3 regions of the Microbacterium sp. SGAir0570 genome follow, and region 1 is predicted to be linked to each of the others. Evidence: predicted binding sites of a transcription regulator. Region 1 holds the regulator's gene; each other region holds the start of a gene.
The links. The regulator LexA, encoded in region 1, represses DNA repair genes until DNA is damaged. The targets are predictions, from matches to a motif close to TCGAACANNTGTTCGA.

Region 1 (4,268 bases):
CTCCGAGTCTATCGAGGCCAGTGCTTCGAGGAACGCGGTCGTCTCGTCTTCCGTGCCGGCGCTCACACGCAGGCTGTGCGGGATGCCCACGTCGCGGACGAGGATGCCGCGGTCGTACAGAGCCTGCCAGGTCGCCCGCGGGTCGTCGACGCCGTCGAACAGCACGAAGTTCGTCCAGCTCTCGAACGCGTGATAGCCGAGGGCGTCGAGCGTCGCCGACATCCGGTCGCGCTGCGCGACGATCTCGTCGACCATCCGGAGCATCGTCGTCGAGTGGGAGAGGGCGGCTGTCGCCGCCGCCTGCGTCAGCGCGCTCAAGTGGTACGGCAGCCGGACGAGCCGGAGCGCGTCGATGAGCGTGGGGTCGGCGGCGAGGTAGCCGACGCGGGCGCCGGCGAAGGCGAAGGCCTTGCTCATCGTGCGCGACACGACGAGCCGGTTGCGCTCACCGAGAAGCGTCAGAGCGGAGGAGCTTTCGCGCGGTGCGAACTCCTGGTAGGCCTCGTCGACGATCACGATGCCGTCGGTGGCCCCGTACACCGCCTCGATGACGTCGAGCCCGAGGGGTGTGCCGGTGGGGTTGTTGGGCGCACACAGGAAGACGACGTCCGGGCGGAGCTCGGCGACCTGGGCTGCGGCGGAGGTGGGATCGAGCGTGAAGTCGGGTCCGCGTGTCCCCGTGACGTACTGGGCGCCGGTCGCGCGCGTCAGCAGGGGGTACATAGAGTACGTGGGGCCGAAGCCCATCGCGGTGCGTCCCGGGCCTCCGAAGGCCTGGAGGAGGTGCTGCAGGACCTCGTTCGATCCGTTCGCTGCCCAGATGCGATCGGGGGTCAGGCCGTGGCCGAGGTACTCGGCGAACGACTCGCGGAGGTGCGTGAACTCGCGGTCGGGATAGCGGTTGACGTCGCGCAGGGCGCGGGCTACGGCATCCAGGATGTCGTCGGCGACCTCTTCGGGAACGGGATGCGTGTTCTCGTTGACGTTCAGCGCGACCGGAAGCGGCGCCTGCGGGGCGCCGTACGGGGTGAGGCCTCGCAGATCGTCTCTGAGGGGCAGATCATCCAGACTCGGGCTCATCCCACCCATGCTAGGCCGCGCGCGCCACTGTTGCCGCCGGAGTCAGCTCGCGGCGTACTCGGCCGGGATCGCAAGCGTCTGGCCGGCCTCGAGCTGGCCCGAGCCGAGAGCGTTCAGCCGGATGATCGCATCGACGACATCGCGGGGGTCGGCGGCGGGCGCCACCTCTTCGGCGATGGACCAGAGCGATTCGCCGGACATCACGGTCACGGTCGTGAACGAGCCGGCGGGGGCGCCGACCTCGCTCGAGGCGAGCGCGCCTCCCCCCGAGAGCACGGCTGCCGTGATGGCGACGACCGCCGGAAGGGCGGCGATCGTGGCGACGACGCGGCGTCCGCGGCGCGTCAGACGCAGGCGGGTACGGGGGGCCGGTGCGAAGCGGGCATCGATCGTGGTCATGGCATCTCCTCGGGAGCGGTAGGAAGATTCGCCCGCGCCTCTCGGCCGGGAGAGACGGGTGCGAACTTCGGTTCCGAACGTATCTTCGATATTGTGTGGTGTCAACCACCCACCGAAATCGGAGACCGATCGAAGAGACACGCGGAGCGTTCCGCGATGTCGCCGTCGTATCGGGCTACCTTTTCGACAGCGAGAGCCCACCATGAACCTCCGACATCGGGTCGGGGGCGGGGCGCGACGACAGGAGACCGGCGGTATGAGCGAGAAGCCGCAGACGCGACGACGCAAGAATCTGAGCGACAAGCAGCTCGCGATCCTCGAGGTGATCCAGAACGCGATCGCCCGCAACGGCTACCCGCCGAGCATGCGCGAGATCGGCGACGCGGTCGGCCTCAAGTCGCTGTCCAGCGTCACCCACCAGCTGAACCAGCTCGAGCTCAGCGGCTACCTGCGGCGCGACCCCGGCAAGACCCGCGCGATGGAGGTGCTCATCGATCTCCCGGGCACCGCCGGCGAGAACCCGGCCGACGCCGCGCCCGCCCTCGGCGACGCCGCCCTCGTGCCGCTCGTGGGCCGCATCGCGGCAGGCGTGCCGATCACCGCCGACCAGCAGGTCGAGGAGATCTTCCCGCTGCCGCGCCAGCTCGTCGGCAAGGGCGAGCTGTTCATGCTCAAGGTCGTCGGCGACTCGATGATCGACGCGGCCATCTGCGACGGCGACTGGGTCGTCGTGCGGGCGCAGGCAACCGCCGACAACGGCGAGATCGTCGCGGCCATGCTCGACGGCGAGGCGACGGTGAAGACGCTCCGCCAGCGCGACGGCCACACGTGGCTCCTCCCCCGCAACTCGGCGTTCGAGCCGATCCTCGGCGACGACGCGACGGTGCTCGGTAAGGTCGTGGCGGTTCTGCGCACGGTCTGAGGCGCCCCGGGACGGCATCCGCTCCCCACCGTCTCCCCGGACGAGGTCGGGAAGCCAGGCCTCGCGTAGCGTGGCTGTATGTCGCAGCAGCTTCCCTATGGTTCCTGGCCGTCTCCCCTGACCGCGGCATGGGCCAGCGCGTCATCATTGCGCCTCGACGGCGCGAGCTTCGTCGGTGATGAGATCTGGTGGGGCGAGTCGCTGCCCGACGAGGCCGGTCGCGTCGCGGTCATGCGCCGCCGCGGCGACGGCACCGCGCAGGTCGTCCTCCCCGCGCCCTGGAACGCACGCTCGCGCGTGCACGAGTACGGCGGCGGCGCCTGGACGGTGTCGGATGACGGCGAGCTGTTCTTCGTCGACAAGTCCGACCAGCGCATCCGGAGCCTTCGCCCGGGCGGCGATCCCCGACCGCTCACTCCGGAGGAGACCGGGACGCACTACGGGGGCCTCCGCTGGCAACGCGGCGTCCTCCTCGCGGTTCGCGAACGCGAACGACCCGGCGGCACGCCCGAGCGCCACATCGTCCGCATCGAGCGCGCTGACAGCGCCGAGGTTCCCGACGCCTCGAGCGTGACCGAGCTCGCCGGCGGCAGCGACTTCGTCGCCCAGCCGGCGCTGTCGCCCGATGGCTCGCGCCTCGCCTGGGTGGCCTGGGATCACCCCGACATGCCCTGGGACCGCACGCGCATCCGCGTCGCCGACCTGGACGCCGCCCGCGGCATCCGTGACGTCGCGGGCGGCGCCACCGCCGCGCTGCAGCCCGAGTGGACCGACGACGGCGCGCTGTTCTTCGCCGACGAGCCGACCGGACGCTGGAATGTCTACCGCGTCGACCCCGCGACCGACGCCCCGCCCACGGCCGTCTCGCCCGCCGACGCCGACACGGGTGGTGGCCTGTGGGTGCTCGGCACCCGCTGGTACGCGCCGCTCGATGACGGCCGCCTGGTGGCCGTGCGCACCCACGGATCGGACCAGCTCGTGATCGTGGACCGCGACGGCGGCGCCATCCCGCTTCCCTTCCCCGCCACCGCACGCGTGCAGATCGAAGACGTCCGCGGCAGCCGCGCCCTCGTCAGCGGGGCGATGCCGGGAGGGGCGGGCCTGTGGCTCGTCGACCTGGACACCGGCGAGACGAGCGCGGTCCGCGGCGGTGCTCCGGACGTCGACGCATCGTGGATCCCGCACGCCCGGCAGCTGACGACGGAGGGCCCGCACGGCCTGGTGCATGCCTTCGCCTACCCGCCGACCAACCCCGACGTCACCGCGCCGGCCGACGAACTGCCCCCGTACCTGGTCTGGGTGCACGGCGGGCCGACCTCGCACGTGGGCGGCGCGGCCGACAGCAAGGTGGCCTACTTCACGAGCCGCGGCATCGGCGTCCTCGACGTCAACTACGGCGGCTCGACGGGATACGGCCGTTCCTACCGCGAACGGCTGAAGGGACAGTGGGGTGTCGTCGACGTCGACGACGTCGCCGCGGCCGCACGCGGTCTCGCCGACGAGGGTCTCGCGGATCCGTCACGGCTGGCGATCGAGGGAGGATCCGCCGGCGGCTGGACCGTGCTCGCGGCGCTCGTCGGAACGGATGTCTTCGGGGCGGGCGTCTCGCGCTACGGTGTCGGCGATGCGCGTGCTCTGGCCGCCGAGACGCACGACTTCGAGGCGCGGTACCTCGACGGTCTCATCGGCCCCCTCCCCGAAGCCGAGCCGGTCTACATCGAGCGATCGCCGCTGAGCCGGCCCGAGCGGTTCCGGGTGCCGCTGCTGCTCCTGCAGGGCGACGAGGACGCCGTCGTGCCGCCGGCGCAGGCCGAGGCCATCCGCGACGCGCTCGTGGCGCACGGTGTGCCCCACGCCTACGTGCTGT
Region 2 (4,268 bases), 360 kb from region 1:
CGAAAACCGGATGCCGCCGAGGTGGCGCCTCGGCGTTTCCGATGATTACGAAGAGATAACGGAAAACCCTTGCTCGTCGTTACCTCGTCGTTATAGAGTGCTCGCACGGTAGCTGTTTTGCTGTGGCAGCCACCGGCATGTGATTGCAGGAAACTCTTGGTGCAAAGGGACGAGGGCCCGACCGAATGCCTCTTCGGTCGGGCCCTCAACTGCGTCCGTGGGTCGCGCGCCGGCCGCGGATGACGAGCGCTCAGGCGCCGCCGCCACCACCTCCGCCGCCTCCCCCGCCGGCCGATCCGCCGCCGCTGGAGCCACCCGACGTCGACGACGACGAGGACGCGGCCGACGAGAGCGTGCCGATGCCCGCGGAGAAGGACGAGGCGTCGAAGGCACCCGAGCCGGAGTACCAGATCGGCGCACTCACACCCGCTGCGGCGTAGGCCGCCGTCAGGTGCTCGGCCCACTCCTTCTCGCGGCCGAACAGCACGGCGTACGGCAGCAGACGCTCGTAGATCCGCAGGACCTCGCGGGGGTCGTCCGTCGCGACCGGTTCGCGCTCGGCGCCCGTCGGCGACTGCAGCATCCGGATGCGGTCGGCCTCGGCCCACCGGATGAAGAGGTCGAGCCCGAGCAGGTGATCACGAACCTCCGCGCCCGCGGCCGACAACGGATCGCCGGCGACCGCGAACACGACCACGATGAACGACGCCCCCGCCAGCACGATGCCGATGATGGGCAGCGCCGGGTGGACGTATGCGCTCAGCGCGAGCGCCCCGAACAGGATCACCAGTCCCGCCGCGATCGCCCAGGCGGCGACGGGCCAGCCGCGCACTCCCCTCGGCACCGGCTTGTACATGTCGCGCCCGCGGAGGCTGTCCTTCGCCATCTTCAGCGCCCGCTGGGACTCGGACGACAGCCGCGTGTCAGAGGTCCCGAAACGGTAGACCTCACCGCGTCGGTGATTCGGGAACATGCCGCGCAGGAGCCTGCGCCCGTTCTCGTCGGCGGCCCGGGGATCGACGAGCTCCGCCTGCAGCTTCGCGCGCCCCCAGCGGCGGTGGCCGTCGTCGACGATGCGGATGGAACCGAGGAGCGCGAGCTCGAGGATCTCGGCCGGAATCGCCTTCGAGGTCTTCTGCAGCAGCACCGCCGCATCGAGTGCGTCGATGCGGCGCGGCGGTGCATACTCCGCGATGACCGTCGGACGCCCCGGATCGTCGCGGAGGTACCGGCGGCGGTTCCGCAGCGCCCAGCCGGTGGCACCGGCGAGGAGCACCGCTGCCCCGGACTGAAGCCACCCCAGAGGCGAAGCCAGGAACCCGGTGTCGTATACCTCGAACGCGCCCTCGTCGAACCCGACGGCGAAGCTGAGCGTCTCGTGCGGTGCGAGGTCGGTCGCCGAGGCGGTGATCGTGGTTCCGTCCGGTGAGGCGATGATCTCGGGACACGGAGTCGTGCTGTCCTGCTCGCCGATGTAGCAGGCCTGACGCCCCGCGAGCGAGGCCGCGAGGACGGGATCGATGTGCAGCGTCGCGGTCACCTCACGGAACGGCTGCTTCCAGTCGGTGCCGTTGACGTCCCAGTAGAACTCCAGCCCGGTGTCGGCGAAGTCCCACACGACGTTTTCGAGGTCGTAGGTGAAGACGAAGGTGTTCCGCCCGTGCAGGTACCCGGGCTCGCGCGTCAGGATGCCGAGCGTGCCGTCCTCGCTGTCGGTGTCGACGGGACGGGCCTGCCCGTTCTCGTCGGTGACGGAGATGAGCTGCGGATGCAGCGGCTGCCCGTTGTAGGTCTCGGGCAGAAGACGGCGCATGCCGCGGTTCTGATCCGACTCGGGGAACTCGGCGACGAAGGTCTCGACGACCCGCATCCGCGCCGTGCCGTCCTCGTCGCGGGTGAGGGTGTAATCGACGGAAAGCGAATCGAAGACGAACGCGTCGACATCGGCGGATTCGTCTTCGGATGCCGCGGCGGGGGCCGTCAGTCCGAAAAGGCCTGTGATCAGCATGAGGACCACGACCGCGAGTGCCGCCCGGGTGCGACGCATCATGCCGACCAGCTTAGGCGGGCAGTAAAGTTGTCGCCATGAGCGATCGTCGTCGTGCCGTGGCAGCGTGGGAGAGCCTGTTCCGCGCGCAGCACGAGATCTTCGACGACATCAGCAACGACTTCGCCGGCGATGAGCTCACGCAAGCCGAGTACGACGTCCTTCTCACGGTCGTGCGCGGCACCGGTCATCGGGCGCGGCTGCGCGATGTCACGGCCAACATGCTCATCAGCCAGCCGAGCGTGTCGCGCCTGGTCGACCGGATGGTCTCGCGCGGCCTCATCACCAAGTGCGGTGACCCCACGGATGGGCGCGGCGCAATGCTCACGGCGACCCCGGAGGGCGTCTCAGCCTTCCGCCGGCTCGCTGCGGCCCACGGTCGCTCCATCGCCGAGCGGATGTCGGTGCTGTCGACCGAGGAGCTGCAGCAGCTCGAGCAGCTGACGACGAAGCTGCGCCGCCTGCCCTGACGCCCGGCGGAGCGGTCGGGCGGCGTCCCGCGGTGTCGTGGGGCGTCGCGCGGTGTCGTGGGGCGTCGTGCGGTGTCGATTCCTCCCCAGGCGGGACGGTGACCCGATGTTCCTTAATCGAACATAGGTCCGACTCACATGTCGCACCTTGCTGGCATCATGGGAACGTGACAGCGAATGGCGTGGGTGGCGAAGTGGGACGCGAGACCCCCACACCGTCGCAGGCGCTCGCTCTCTCGCGGTACGCGGAGGCGCTCGACCTCTCTCACGCCGCTGACATCGCCCGCACTCGGGCGCTGGCCGATCTGGGCCACGCCGCCCTGCACAACGCGCGCCGCGACGGCGTGCGCGGCATGGCGTCGGATATGGAGCTGCGGTCGGTGGCAGCCGAAGCGGCCGGGATGGCCCGGCTGACCGACCGCCGACTGCAGGGTGAGATCGACCACGCGATGACGGTCATCGACGACTACCCCACTGTGTTCGACGCGTGGGTGCAGCGGCGGATCGAACGCGGACACGTGGATCTGGTGGTGCGCGTCGGCGCGGGGGTGCCGGCTGCGATGCGGGATTCGTTCGCGGAGGCCGCGATCGGGGTGTGTGAGCGGGATGTGCCCTCTCGCGTGCGGGGTGCGCTGGAGACCCTGGCGGCCCGGTTGCATACGCAGACGTTCACAGAGCGGCACAAGACCGCGGTCGCGGAACGGTGCGTGCGCGTGTTCCACGGAACCGACGGAATGTCGAACCTCGTCGCCACCCTTCCGACCGTCATCGCCGCCGGGATACTCGACCGGCTCACGCAGATGGGACAGTCGGTGAAGGACGCCCGGGTCGCGGGCACTGGCGGTGCCGGGGCGGGCGGGGCGGATGCCGCTGGCCGGGGCGCCGGCGCGGATGCCGGGGAGAGTTCGGCGGCGGATGCCGCAGAAGCGGGCGAGCCCGCCGATACCCGGACGATGGACCAGCTGCGCGCGGACATCCTGGGCGACCTCGTTCTCGGCGGCGCGCCCGTGGTCGACCCGACCTACGGGACCGACCGGGCCGGTGGGCTGGGGGCGATCCGGGCACGCGTGCAAGTCGCCGTCGCCGCGGAGACACTGATGGGCAAGGACGAGAACCCCGCCGAAGCCGTCGGGGCCGGGCTCGTCGATGCCGACACCGTCCGACGACTCGCCGGGCAGGTCAGCGAATGGGACCGGCTCTTCATCGACCCGGTCATCCGCACACCGGTCGAGATCGACACCTATCGGCCCACCGCATCGATGAAGAAACTCCTGATGGTGCGGGACCAGCACTGCCGGTTCCCCGGATGCCGGCGCGCCGCGATCCGGTGCGAGATCGACCACACGATCGATTACGCCCTTGGCGGCCACACCCACATCTTCAACCTCGCCCACCTCTGCCAAAGACACCACTCGATGAAGCAGTTCACCAAGTGGGAGGTCAGACAGATCGGAGGCGGGGTTCTCGAATGGACCTCGCCCCTCGGCAGGACCTACCGCGAAGACGTTCCCATGCCGGCCGTCTGCTTCACCATCGACACCGCGAGCCCGCCACGGGATGCCGGAAGCGGCGGGCCACCGACGGACGAACCTCCACCGTTCTGAGTTCGGGGCGTGTGCCCGCGCACGTTCCGAGGCCGGGCACGACGGACTCGCGCGCCGTTGGTCAGCGGTGACGCATCGGCTCAGCCGCGACGCATCGGCGCATCCGCGCATCCGCGCATCCGCGACGCATTCGGCACCGACCCGCAC
Region 3 (4,268 bases), 1.6 Mb from region 1:
AGCCGCTCGACGAGCGGGATCTGCGCGGTGGGGATGCTCACCCGGCTGCGCAGCATCGCGATGCCGACGAGCGCGATGAACCCCGAGAGCATCTTGTCGATGACCGACGTGAGGATGTTGGCCGAGAAGGCCGCGGCGACGACGGGCAGGCCGAGTCCGGCGATCGACGAGGTGACGTTGTCGGAACCGTGGCCGGAGTACCCGCCGAACATGAGGACGCCCAGCGGAGCACCCACCAGCGAGCACGCCACCGCCACGAGCAGAGTGAGGTTGACGTAGCGGAAGAGGTCGGCTCCCATGCCGAACCGACGGATGCCGTACCCCCATACGAGCGCTCCGGCGACGTTCACGAGCGCGAAGGGAGCCGCCCCCGGAGCGCCCACGACGAAGCCGAACACGTTCGTGCTGAGCCCGACGACGACTCCCGCCCAGGGACCGAAGACCATCGCCGCGACCGCGGTGCCCGCCATGTCGAGGTAGATCGGCAAGTGGAGCAGCTGCACCGTCGACATGCCGATGAAGTTGACGATAAGGCAGCCGAACATGATCAGCGCCTGCGTCCGCCGGGAGACGAGCGGGGGCGGCGCTGTCAGCGAGGTCGGCGCGACCGGTGATTCGCTCGCGGGGCGGGGACGCCGCGGCGGCGAGACCCGAGGAGCCACATCATCGGGCCGGCGTGCCTTCTGATAACGACGGATCCAGCGGTCGGCCTCGTCTGAATCTGCGCCGAGCGCCAGCACGATGTCGCGCAGCAGCCCGATGTCGACCCGGGCCCGGCCCGGCCGGAACGCGTCGTACACCGTGGTACGCGGAGGCGTGGCAGCCGCCGGGTTGACGCCCCTCTCGACGCGCAGTTGTGCGATGCGACGGACGAGTTCGGCGTACGACACCGGCCCGGCGGCATCCTTCAGCGCGAGCAGATCCCGCGCGATCGCGTCAAGTGAATCGGGCTCGCCGAATCGCGTGTCATCGTCCTGCACGTGCGCTCCCCCGCCCTCGAGCGGATGCATGTCGCAAACCGCATACGCGCGGCGGATCCCCTCGCCCCGCGGCGATCACTCTATCGACACTGGCCGCCGGGGTGTTCGGGATTGTTCGCACACGCGCGTTGCGGGGCCGAACGGCCCGCGTCGTCGGGCGACCGATGCCAGCGTAAGAGCGACGGCTCGCCGACTGGGGCGCGGGTCGCGATTCGCTCTCGATGAGGATCCATGAAGAGAAGACATCCCTCCCTCGCCGCGGCCTCGGCCGCCCTGATCGCAGCGACGCTCGTCGTCGCCGGTATAGCGCTCCCGGCGCATGCCGACGAACCGGCCGGAGGCGTTGATCCGGCGGGGCCGACCGCGGCAGCCGAAATCGAGGTGGCAGGTGCCGAGGTGGTGGCTGAGGCGCTGGTTGCGGACCCGGAAGCCGCGGAGCCGGTTGGGGAACCGGATGCCGCGGAGCGCGTCACCGCCGAAGCATCCGCATCCGCACCCGCACCCGCACCGGAGTCCGCTGAGCCCGCGGCAGCCAGTGCGGTGCCCGGCTACGTGAATGACGACGGGTCCGGCGCTGGCCACGATGACGACGACAGTGTCGCCGATCTGCCGCCGCAGACGGGAGTCACGATCAGCATCCGGGTCGATGGCGCAGAGATCGGCGTCGGCCCGATCGGCGAGCGCGGACCGATCGAGCGATACGAGCTCATCGTCCGTCCCATGGACGGCGGCGAGCCGATCACGCGCACCTCGACGACCCGGACCGTCTTCATCCTGACCGGGCTGAAGCCGGGCACGTACGAGATTGAGGCGAGCCTGCACAACAGTCACGGCTCGACGGGCGCCCGCGACATTCGGTTCGCGGTGCCGGAGGTTCCCGGCGAGCCGACGGTGACGATCCGTGACAGTAGCCCCACGGCGCTGCTCGGCGAGATCTGGGCGGCCCCGCTGCAGAACCCGTTCCCGGAGGGGGTCTGGCCGTTCTATCTGCCCACCACCTACACCGCGACCCTCACGGGCGGCGGCCGCACCGAAACGCGCGAGGTCGACGACGTGCAGGGTCTCGGACGCTTCGGGTTCACCGGCCTCGAGCCCTCGACGACATACACGCTGACGGTCGTCGCCCGGAACGCCGCGGGGCAGAGCGCGCCCGTCTCGGTGCAGGCATCCACGAGTCCCGTCACCGGACCGGCCGCGCCCGATCCCGACGCGCTGACCGGCGATAACCGCGGCGGGGTCGTCGTGAACGGCGCATCCGTCCCCGGCACCACGGTGACGGCGAACGTCGGACGCGAGCTGGCGGGTATGGCGGTCCACGGGTGGCTGTTCTCCGAGCCGCGATATCTGGGCGTGGCCACGGTCACGGCAGACGGCATCGCGACGTTCGCCCTTCCCGCCGACATCCCCACGGGCGCCCACCGCCTCGCACTCACCGCGGACGACGGCAGCACGCTCGGCTGGAGCCCTGTCGAGGTGCGCGCCGCTGAGGTGACCACTCCGCCCGCGACCGGTGGCCCGGGTGGGCCTGGCGCTGGGGCCGGAGCGGGTGCCGGGTCTGGGTCTGGCGCTGGGGTTGACGGGTCTGGGGCTGGGGTTGACGGGTCTGCGTCGGAGGGCCGAGACGGCGCGAGCTCGGCTGCGGGTTCTGTCGCGTCGGCGGCGAAGACGCGCGCTCTGGCATCGACCGGCGGTGCGGCGCCGTGGGAGCTCGCTGTGTGGGCTGCGGCGCTTCTCGCGGCCGGCGGGCTGGTGATCGCGAGACGACGAGTCGTCGACTGACGCTCATCGAGAGAACGATGTGCGGGGCACCGACCATGGGGGGCGGTGCCCCGCACATGCTTTCACTGCGCCCTTTCGCTTCGCCCGCATCTCGCTGCGTGCGCCGTCCGACAGAGGCCGCCGATTCCTCCACAATTCGACAACGAGAAAGTTCTCCACCGATGTACGGATATTCGATGTTAATGTCCGACCCCCTGGGCAGAATGGGAACATGGCATCGAACGGCGACAACTCATACGATCCGCAGGCCGGCTCGTCGGCGTCGCCATACGCCGGTGTCGTCGACCGGGTCTCCGAAGCAGACGAACTGCTTCACGCGGCCCACATCGCGATGACGCGCGCTCTCGCCGAGGCGGGGCGCAGCGCCCTCCGGCAGGCAGCGCGCTCGCGAACGCGGCCGCGCGGTATGGGCTCCGACATGGAGATGCGCTCGATCGCCGCCGAGGTCGCCGGGGTGCGACGCTCGCACGACCGCCGCGCGCAGATCGAGATCGACCACGCACTGACCATCATCGACGACTACCCCGCTGTCTTCGAGGCGTGGGAGCACCAGCGCATCACGCGCGACCATGTCGATGCGGTCGTCCGGATGGGATGCGGCCTCGCCGACGACATCCGCGACGACTACGCGCTGCAGGCGATCTCGATCTGCGAGCGTGACATCGCGTCACGGGTGCGCGAGGCGCTCCGCAACCTGGCTGCCCGGATGGGATCCGAGTCCTTCGCCGAGCGGCACCGCACGGCAACGGCGAAGCGACGCGTCTGGGTGACCCACGGCACCGACGGCATGTCCGAGCTCGGCGCCACCCTGCCGACCGTCATCGCCGCAGGCATCCACGACCGCCTCACCGCCATGGCTCAGTCCGTCAAGGATGCGCGCGCCACCGACGGGTCTCCACCTGCGGATGCTGCGCCGGGAGATGCCGTTGCGGGTGATGGTGCCGCGGGTGCGGAGTCTGCGGATGCCGCGGCGCCCGACGTTCGCACGATGGATCAGCTGCGCGCCGACATCCTCGGCGACCTGCTGCTCGGCGGCGCTCCGGCCGTCGACGCCACCTCTGGCAGCGACGCCGCGGGGCCGCTGGGTGCGATCCGGGCGCAGGTACAGGTGACGCTGACCTCTGAGACGGTGACCGGCGCCGACGAGGCCCCCGCCGAACTGGTAGGCGCCGCGCTCATCGACGCCGACACCGCCCGCAAGCTCGCCGGCCGGGCGAGAATCTGGAACCGGCTCTTCATCGATCCCATCACCCGCACACGGGTCGAGGTCGACACCTACCGACCCACCGCGGCGATGAGCAGACTGCTCAAGGCGAGAGATCAGCACTGCCGGTTCCCCGGATGCCGGAGGGCGGCGATCCGCTGCGAGCTCGACCACACCATCGACTACGCCCTCGGCGGGCACACCCACATCTTCAACCTCGCCCACCTGTGCCAAAGACACCATTCGATGAAGCAATTCACGAAATGGGAAGTCAGACAGATCGGCGGCGGGGTTCTCGAATGGAC

Region 2: C1N74_RS03475 (HNH endonuclease signature motif containing protein) is a predicted target of LexA. The motif match lies at 2,635-2,650, and genes of this name have one in related genera.
Region 3: C1N74_RS13700 (HNH endonuclease signature motif containing protein) is a predicted target of LexA. The motif match lies at 2,921-2,936, and genes of this name have one in related genera.

Annotation. Positions count from the first base shown of each region.
Region 1 is NZ_CP027929.1:1,114,080-1,118,347, reverse strand. It holds gene C1N74_RS05220 (histidinol-phosphate transaminase) at 1-1,080, opposite strand, end outside; gene C1N74_RS05215 (LysM peptidoglycan-binding domain-containing protein) at 1,123-1,479, opposite strand; gene lexA (transcriptional repressor LexA) at 1,736-2,401, shown strand; gene C1N74_RS05205 (prolyl oligopeptidase family serine peptidase) at 2,480-4,268, shown strand, end outside.
Region 2 is NZ_CP027929.1:756,370-760,637, reverse strand. It holds gene C1N74_RS03485 (DUF2207 domain-containing protein) at 251-2,050, opposite strand; gene C1N74_RS03480 (MarR family winged helix-turn-helix transcriptional regulator) at 2,086-2,517, shown strand; gene C1N74_RS03475 (HNH endonuclease signature motif containing protein) at 2,685-4,121, shown strand.
Region 3 is NZ_CP027929.1:2,908,939-2,913,206, forward strand. It holds gene C1N74_RS13690 (ECF transporter S component) at 1-1,010, opposite strand, end outside; gene C1N74_RS13695 (fibronectin type III domain-containing protein) at 1,212-2,759, shown strand; gene C1N74_RS13700 (HNH endonuclease signature motif containing protein) at 2,971-4,268, shown strand, end outside.